Regions from separate parts of the Rugamonas sp. GW822-FHT03B10 genome, predicted to be linked through region 2. Evidence: predicted binding sites of a transcription regulator. Region 2 holds the regulator's gene; the other holds the start of a gene.
What was found. Region 2 encodes HrcA, which represses chaperone genes, less so after heat shock. Its sites were predicted from a motif close to TTAGCACTCNNNNNNNNNGAGTGCTAA; they were not measured.

Region 1: a site for HrcA is predicted at 2,132-2,158, ahead of rpoH (RNA polymerase sigma factor RpoH). Genes of this name have one in related genera too.

Annotation. Positions count from the first base shown of each region.
Region 1 is NZ_JBXANP010000004.1:190,849-195,055, reverse strand. It holds gene lepB (signal peptidase I) at 1-373, opposite strand, end outside; gene AC1RQG_RS08910 (hypothetical protein) at 424-867, opposite strand; gene rpoH (RNA polymerase sigma factor RpoH) at 1,064-1,957, opposite strand; gene ftsX (permease-like cell division protein FtsX) at 2,418-3,338, opposite strand; gene AC1RQG_RS08895 (cell division ATP-binding protein FtsE) at 3,335-4,009, opposite strand; gene ftsY (signal recognition particle-docking protein FtsY) at 4,014-4,207, opposite strand, start outside.
Region 2 is NZ_JBXANP010000007.1:123,094-127,300, reverse strand. It holds gene AC1RQG_RS13685 (MotA/TolQ/ExbB proton channel family protein) at 1-45, opposite strand, end outside; gene dapB (4-hydroxy-tetrahydrodipicolinate reductase) at 65-874, opposite strand; gene AC1RQG_RS13675 (outer membrane protein assembly factor BamE) at 906-1,427, opposite strand; gene fur (ferric iron uptake transcriptional regulator) at 1,539-1,967, shown strand; gene hrcA (heat-inducible transcriptional repressor HrcA) at 2,093-3,109, opposite strand; gene AC1RQG_RS13660 (HAD family hydrolase) at 3,187-3,897, opposite strand; gene AC1RQG_RS13655 (metallophosphoesterase family protein) at 3,994-4,207, shown strand, end outside.

The sequences.
Region 1 (4,207 bases), on a different contig from region 2:
CCGTCTCGTGGCCGTCGCCGAGCACGGCGTAGCTGGCCGGCTGGCCGTTGATGATCAGCTGCTCGTCGCGCATTTCGACCCGGTCGCCGGGCACGGCGATCAGGCGCTTGATCAGGCGCGTGCCGTCCTGGGGCGAGCTGAAGGTGACGATGTCGCCGCGTTGCGGCTCGCCCGTGTGGCCGAGCACGATGTCGGTCAGCGGCAGCTTGACGTTGTAGGCCAGGCGGTTGACCAGCACCACGTCGCCTTCCAGCAGGTTGGGATGCATGGAGGCCGACGGGATCGGATTCCAGTCCGCCACGGCCGTGCGGAAGATGCCGAACAGCGTGAGGAACAGCAGGAACCCTTTGTTGGCGCGTATCCAGCCTTGCATGATGTCTCCCTGTTGGATGTGGAAAGTGTTGCCAGTATCTTCACCGATTCTTAATTGGCCCTTAGTCCGGTCACGCGCACGCTGACCCGGTAGTCGGGCACCGGCGCCTTCATGTGCGGCACGCTGTCCGGGTCCACGCCGAGCAGGGTGAAGGTCAGGCCGTTCTGGCTCGCGGTCGTGCTGGCGCCGGGCATGTCGGCCGCCAGCACGAAGCTGGCGCTGGCGCCGCCCTTGGTGAGGGTGAAGGTGTAGCTGATGTAGCCGGCCCACACGCACACGGCGCCCACGCGGCAGCGGCTGTCGTTGACCCGTTCGAGCCGCAGCACGGTGCCCGGCGCCACGGTGGCGCTCTGGCCCTGGGTCAGGGCGACGGTCAGGTTGGCGGGGGCGGGCGGCGCGGGCGGCGCGCCGTCGCTGGCGCGCGCGCCGCAGCCGGCCAGGGCCAGCAGCAGGGAAAAATGGCACCAGCGACGGCGCGACAACTTGCTGTTCATGCGTATCCTTTCAATCAGGAAGGCGACGAGACTAACAAATCGAGAGTAACAAATGCCGCGCGCCGGCGGCGCACGGACGGCGCCGCCTGTCGACGGCGCGTCGGTCATGGTACACGCAGCGCGCGCCGCGCCAGAAAAAATGCCGCCCGGCGCGGACGCGGGGCGGCATGGTGGCGGGCGCTGCGGCCGGCGGGCCTTACACGTAGGCGGCCAGCGCGCCTTTCATCTTCTTGAGCGCGGCCGATTCGATCTGGCGGATGCGCTCGGCCGACACGCCGAACTCGTCGGCCAGCGTGTGCAGCGTGGCGCCGGAGCCGTCGTCGTTGGCCAGCCAGCGCGCTTCGACGATGCGGCGCGAGCGCGGATCGAGCTTGCCGAGCGCCGTCTCCAGCCCTTCCGACTGCAGGCGCGTGACCTGCTCCGCTTCCAGCACGCGGGTCGGCTCGCTCTGTTCGGACGACAGGTAGGCGATCGGCGCGAACTTGTCGTCCTCGTCGTCGGTCGGCGATTCGAGCGCGATGTCGCGGCCGCTCAGACGGGTTTCCATCTCGATCACTTCCTCGCGCTTCACGTCCAGCAATTTGGCCAGGCCATCGATCTGCGACGGCGTCATCGCGTCCAGGCCCTGCTTGTGGCTGCGCAGGTTGAAGAACAGCTTGCGCTGGGCCTTGGTGGTGGCCACCTTGACCAGACGCCAGTTCTTGAGGATGTACTCGTGCATCTCGGCCTTGATCCAGTGCATGGCGTACGACACCAGCCGCACGCCCTGGTCGGGGTCGAAGCGCTTGACGGCCTTCATCAGGCCGATGTTGCCCTCCTGGATCAGGTCGGCGTGCGGCAGGCCGTAGCCGAGGTAGCCGCGCGCGATCGACACCACCAGGCGCAGGTGCGACAGCACCAGCTCCTGGGCTGCGCCCAGGTCGTTCTTTTCCTTCAGGCGGCGCGCCAGCGAGACTTCGTCGTCGTGCGACAGCATCGGCAGGCGATTGACGGCCGAGATATAGGCGTCCAGGTTGCCCAGGTTGCCAGTGAACCCGAGGCCCAGAGCACGGTTGGTGGCCGGGACCAACGCGTTCGGTGCGGACATCATATTCATGTAATTCCTCGCTAGCTGATATTGCTAAGTGTCAATGTGCCATGCAGCCGGGCTGTTCACATCCGAAGTTACCGTTTGTTACCCGCTGCGGTCATGCTTGAGGATGCCGGTCATTCTTGCGCTAAGAAATTGCTTCAAAGAATATCCGGCCCCACGATGTTTCGTATATTAGCACTCTCCGTCGATGAGTGCCAATCGCCATCCATAATCGCTTTGATAGTAAAAATACTATCGTTTTTCAGCGCTTCATGGCGTTTGCGTATCCCGCGCCGGCACGGGCCGGCGCGGGATGTGGGCGTCACATTCACAATGGCAACACACCGCAGCTGACGACGCGATCAGCATGCGGTGGCGAGCTTAAGCGGAACTTAATTGTAGGCCGGTGCGGCGAGAAAAACCGTGCGCGAACGCACGGTTGGGGCATTGCGTGGCCGGGCGGGCGCGGCCGCCCGCTTCAGTCGAGGCGCGACAGGTGGCGCTGCACGGACAGCACGGCGCCCACCAGCCCCAGCCCGGCCGACACGGCCAGCAGGGCGGCGATGGCCAGCGGCGGCAGCGGCGTGAGCTGGAACTCGGACGCGTACAGGCGGGCGAACTCGGCGATGGCCGTGTTGAGCGGGCGCAGCGCCAGCGCCACGGCGCCCAGCGCCACGGCGCCCGCGCACAGGCCCAGCAGGGCGCCCGTGTAATAGAACGGGCGGTGGATGAAGGCGTCGGTGGCGCCGATCAGCTTGGAGACGATGATCTCGTCGCGCTGCGTCATCACCTGCAGCCGGATGGTGTTGAACACGACGGCCACCACCACCGTGCCCAGCGTGGCGGCCAAGAGCAGCAGGGCCAGCCGCAGCACCTTGATCAGCGCGGCCAGCCGCTTGACCCAGGCCGAATCGACCTGCACCGTGTCCACGCCGGGCAGGGCGCGGATCTGGTCGGCCAGCGCGTCGACGTCGCCGCCGGCCTGGGCGTTGCGGAACGCGTCGAGCTTGAGCACGTAGCTGTCGGGCAGCGGGTTCTCGCCCAGCGTGCCGAGCACGTCGGACAGGCCGCTCTTGGTCTTCAGGTTCTCGAGCGCCTTCTCGCGCGCGGTGAAGATGATTTTGGCTTGCTTGTCGGCCACCAGCTGGCGCAGCGTGGCCGCCATCGCCTCGGCGTCGGCGCGCGCCAGGTCCTGCTTGAGGAACACGCTGACCTCGGGATCGACCGACAGCTGCTCGGACATGGGGCGCACGTTGTCGAGCAGGGTCACGCCGGCGAACGGCAGCGCCAGCGCGATGGCCACCACGACGATGTTGAACAGGAAGCTGCCGGGCGCGCGGCGCACGTGGACCAGGGCCGCCGCCAGCGCGAAGCCGTGTTGCCGTAACCAGTTGCTCATGCTTGCGCTCCCGCGTCGGGCTGGCCGTCCACGCGGCCATGGTGGAGGTGGATCACGCGGGCGGCCGCGTCCAGCATCTGCTCGTCGTGGCTGGAGATCAGGCAGGTCACGCCCACGGAATGGAAGGCCTTGAGCGCGTCGAGCACCTGGTTGGCGCTGGCGCGGTCGAGGTTGGCCGTCGGCTCGTCGGCCAGGATGATCTGGGGCCGGTTGACGATGGCGCGCGCGATCGACACGCGCTGCTGCTCGCCGCCCGACAGGGCCAGCGGCTGGCCCAGCGCCCGGTCCAGCAAGCCGACCTTGTCGAGCGCGGCGCGGGCGCGCTGCTCGGCGGCCGCGCGCGGCGCGCCCGTCACCAGCAGCGGCAGCATCACGTTGTCGAGCACGGAACGGTCGGTCAGCAGGCGCTGCTGCTGGAAGATCAGGCCCAGGTTGCGGCGCAGGAACGGCAGGCCGGCCGGCTTGATGCGGCCCACGTCCTGGCCGTTGACCAGCACGCGGCCGGCGCTGGGGCGCTCCATGGCCGCGATCATCTTCAGCAGGGTGGATTTGCCGGCGCCCGAGGGGCCGGCCAGGAAGACCAGTTCGCCTTTCTCTACCGTCAGCGACACGCCGCTGAGCGCGGTGGCGTCGGGGGAATATTGTTTGGTGACGTTCTGGAATTCAATCATAGGCTTATCCGAGCAGGGCTTCGACAAAATCGGCCGCCACGAAGGGCTGCAAGTCTTCAATCTTCTCGCCGATGCCGATGAAGTACACGGGCACCGGGCGCACGCGCGCGATGGCGGCCAGCACGCCGCCCTTGGCCGTGCCGTCGAGCTTGGTGATGACCAGGCCCGTCAGCTGCAGCGCGTCGTCGAAGGCCTTGA
Region 2 (4,207 bases):
CCAGTAGCGCGCCAGGTTGAAGCTGGTGTCGAGGTTGGGCGTCATCGGCGCGGCGGCTCCCCGGTCAGTCGTTGAGCGACAGCACGTCGTTCATGTCGTACAGGCCGGTGGCCTTGTCGGCCAGGAAGCGGGCCGCGCGCAGCGCGCCGTGGGCGTAGGTGACGCGGCTGCTGGACTTGTGGCTGATCTCGATGCGCTCGCCGGTGCCGGCGAACAGCACGGTGTGGTCGCCCACGATGTCGCCGCCGCGGATGGTGGCGAAACCGATCGAGGACGGGTCGCGCTCGCCCGTCACGCCTTCGCGCGCGTAGACGGCGCATTCCTTGAGGTCGCGGCCCAGCGCGTCGGCGATCACCTCGCCCATCTTCAGCGCGGTGCCGGACGGCGCATCGACCTTGTGGCGGTGGTGCGCCTCGATCACTTCGATGTCGTAGCCGACGGCCAGCGCCTTGGCGGCCTGCTGCAGCAGCTTGAGCGTGACGTTCACGCCCACGCTCATGTTGGGCGCGAACACGATGGCGGTCTTCTTGGCGGCGGCGGCGATGGCGGCCTTGCCGGCCTCGTCGAAGCCGGTGGTGCCGATGATCATCTTGATGCCATGCTCGGCGCAGTAGGCCAGGTGGGCCAGCGTGCCTTCCGGGCGGGTGAAGTCGATCAGGAACTGGGCGCCGGCCAGGCCCTTGGCCAGGTCCGATTCGATCGCCACGCCGCTGGTCTGGCCCAGGAAGGCGGCCGCGTCGCCGCCCAGGCCGGGCGAACCGGCGCGGTCGAGCGCGCCGGCCAGGCGGGCGTCCGGCGTTTGCAGGATGGTTTCGATCAGGATGTGGCCCATGCGGCCGCCGGCGCCGGCGATGGCGATATTCAATGGATTCATGCTCTGTGCTCTGTCAGTGAAAACGGTTCAATTACTGCTTGGTGGCCGGCGGGTCTTCTTTGATGACGGGGGCCGGGCCGGCGATGCGGGCGATGTATTCCTTCTCGGTCGGCAGATGGCCGCCCTCATAGTGGTCGACCTTGCCATCCTTGAAGAACACGGTCACGCGGCTGGTGGTGATCTCGCCGTTGCCCTTGGCCAGGCGGAACGGGTAGTCCCAGCGGTCGGCGTGGAAGATGTCGGCCGCCAGCGAGGTGCCGAAGATGAAGCGCACCTGCTCGCGCGTCATGCCGATTTTCAATTGCGCCAACATTTCTTCCGAGACAAAGTTACCCTGCTGGATGTCGGGGCGGTACGGCGAGAAGAACCACATGAACTTCTGGAACTTGGTGATGGTGGTGGTCTGCGCGCCATCGGCCGCCACGGGGGCGCTCTCGTGCTTGGCATCGCTCAGTTTTTCGCCCAGCGCGCTGCGGGTGGCGCAGCCGGAGGTGGCCAGCGCGACGCAAACGGCGGCCGCCAGCAGGGGCGCGCGGCGTGAAATTCGGTGCAACAAAGACTGCGATAAAGCCTGGGTGACGCGCATAAGTGTCCTCAATTGAATTGAGCGGAAGTGCCAAAACGCTATATCATAAAGCACATGACCCACATCCGAGTAACAAACATGAGTAACAATCCTACCGACCTCAAGGCCAGCGGCCTGAAAGCCACCCTGCCCCGCCTTAAGATCCTGGATATTTTTCAAAGCAGCCCGGTACGCCATCTGACGGCCGAAGATGTCTATAAAATATTACTGGCTGACAACATGGATGTGGGCCTGGCCACCGTCTACCGCGTGCTGACGCAGTTCGAGCAGGCCGGTCTGCTCAACCGCAACCATTTCGAGACGGGCAAGGCCATTTTCGAGCTGAACGAAGGTTCGCACCACGACCACCTCGTATGCCTGGACTGCGGCCGGGTGGAAGAGTTCTTCGACGACGAGATCGAGCAGCGCCAGCAGAAGATCGCCGAGGAGCGCGGCTTCAAGATCGCCGAGCACGCGCTGGCCATCTACGGCAACTGCGTCAAGACGGCCTGCCCGCACAAGCACTAACGGGAACTCGGACCCACCCCCATCGTCATTCCCGCGCACGCGGGAATCCATAGGTCGCGTGCTCAGACGCTCGGTATGGGTTCCCGCCTGCGCGGGAACGACGTTTTAGCGCCCTGTCCTATTCTTCAATGGTGGCTGAGCGCGTTCGACAGCAGCTTGGCCGTGATGTCCACGATCGGAATCACGCGCTCGTAGGCCATGCGGGTGGGGCCGATCACACCGAGCGTGCCGACGATCTTGCCGTTGGCCATGTACGGCGCCGTCACCACGCTCATCTCGTCCATCGGCACCAGGTTCGATTCGCCGCCGATGTAGATCTGCACGCCGCTGGCCTTGCTCGACACGTCGAGCAATTGCATCAGCCCCGTCTTCTGCTCGAACATGTCGAACATCTGGCGCAGCGACGTCATGTTCGACGACAGGTCGCTCACCGACAGCAGGTTGCGCTCGCCGGCGATCACCATGTCGTCCGAATCGTCGGCCATCGCTTCGCTGCCCGCCTCCACGGCCGCCTGCATCAGCCGGCCCATGTCGTCGCGCAGCTGGCGCAGCTCGCCCTGCAGCCGGTGGTGCACCTCGTCGAACGCCAGCCCGCCGTAGTTCTGGTTGATGTAGTTGGCCGACTGGGTCAGCTGGGCCGGCGTGTAGTCCACGTCCGTCAGCAGCAGCCGGTTCTGCACGTCGCCCGTGGGGCCGACGATCACCAGCAGGATGCGCTTTTCCGACAGGCGCAGGAATTCGATCTGCTGGAACACCGATTCGCGCCGCGGGCTCAGCACCACGCCGGCGAACTGCGACAGCGACGACAGCATCTGGGCCGCGTTGGTGATCATCTTCTGCGGCTGCGGCGCCTGCAGGCGCATGCGCGCCTCCACGGCGTGCTCGTCGAGCTGCTGCACGGTCAGCAGCGTGTCGACGAAGATGCGGTAGCCGCGCGGCGTGGGCACGCGTCCGGCCGAGGTGTGGGGGCTGGCCACGTACCCGAGCTCCTCCAGGTCGGCCATGATGTTGCGGATGGTGGCCGGCGACAGGTCGAGGCCGGAGATCTTGGACAGCGCTCGCGAACCGACCGGCTGGCCATCGGCGATGTAACGCTCGATCAGGGCTTTGAGCAGGGTTTGGGCGCGGGTATCGAGTTGCATATTTCTCTATGCCGGCGCGGGCCGGCCACAAGCTGGGTCACCCGCTTATTATGCACGCTCGCGGCGTGCTTGCGCCATCATTCGGCGGCAAGTTGGTCAAGCAGCCACGTTTCCAATTCGTCCAGCGTGGCGCAGATGGCGTCGGGCGCCACGCCCAGTTCCTCGTGCGCGCGGCTGCCGCCACGGTTGAGCCACACGGCCCGCATCCCGGCCTGCTGGGCGCCGATCACGTCGAGTTTGAGGTCATCGCCCACGTAGACGGCCGCCTCGGGCGCCACGCCCAGCGCCGCGCAGCCGGCCAGGAAAATGGACGGGTCGGGCTTGGCGCGGCCGAACTGCGGCGCGGCCAGCGTGGCCTCGAAATGATGGGCCAGGCCGATCGCCTGCAGGTCCGCGTTGCCGTTGGTGATGGTGCCCAGCCGCCAGCGCGCGCGCAGGCGGGCCAGCGCCGGCAGCACGTCGTCGTAGGGCGTGACGGCGTTGCGGGCGCCGAGGAAGGTGCGGATGGCGCCGTCGATGTGGCGCACGTCGGCGCCGGCCAGCGCGAACGCTTCCTCCAGCCCCACCCGGCGCAGCTGGGCCAGATCGACGATCAGTTCCGGGCGCCGCGCCAGCAGGGCCATGCGGCGCTCGCGCAGCTCGGCGATCGAGAATTGCCGGGCCACGGCCGGCGCGTGCTCGTCCAGCCAGGCGTGCAGCACCAGCTCGGCCTGCGCGATCACGGGCGCGATCGGCCACAGGGTGTCGTCGAGGTCGAACAGCAGGGCTTGCGGGCGGATGACGGGCATGGCGCGACAGTGATGATGAGGAAGGCCGTATTGTCGCACCAATCGCCGCGCCGGGCAGGCGTGGTAAATTTGCGCCACCATCACTCAGGAGTTGCCGTGCCGTCCACCCTATTCCGCCGTCTGGCCGCGCTGGCCGCCCCGCTGCTGCTGGCCGCCTGCGCCGCCGTACCGCCCACGGGCGACGGCGCGCCGTTCACATCGTACGTCGTGCTGGGCGAGGATGGCGCGGCCATCGCGCGCGTGCTCACGCAGGCGCCGGCCTGCCCCGCCATCGTGCTCGACGGCGCGGCCCGCCCGATGGCGCTGCGCG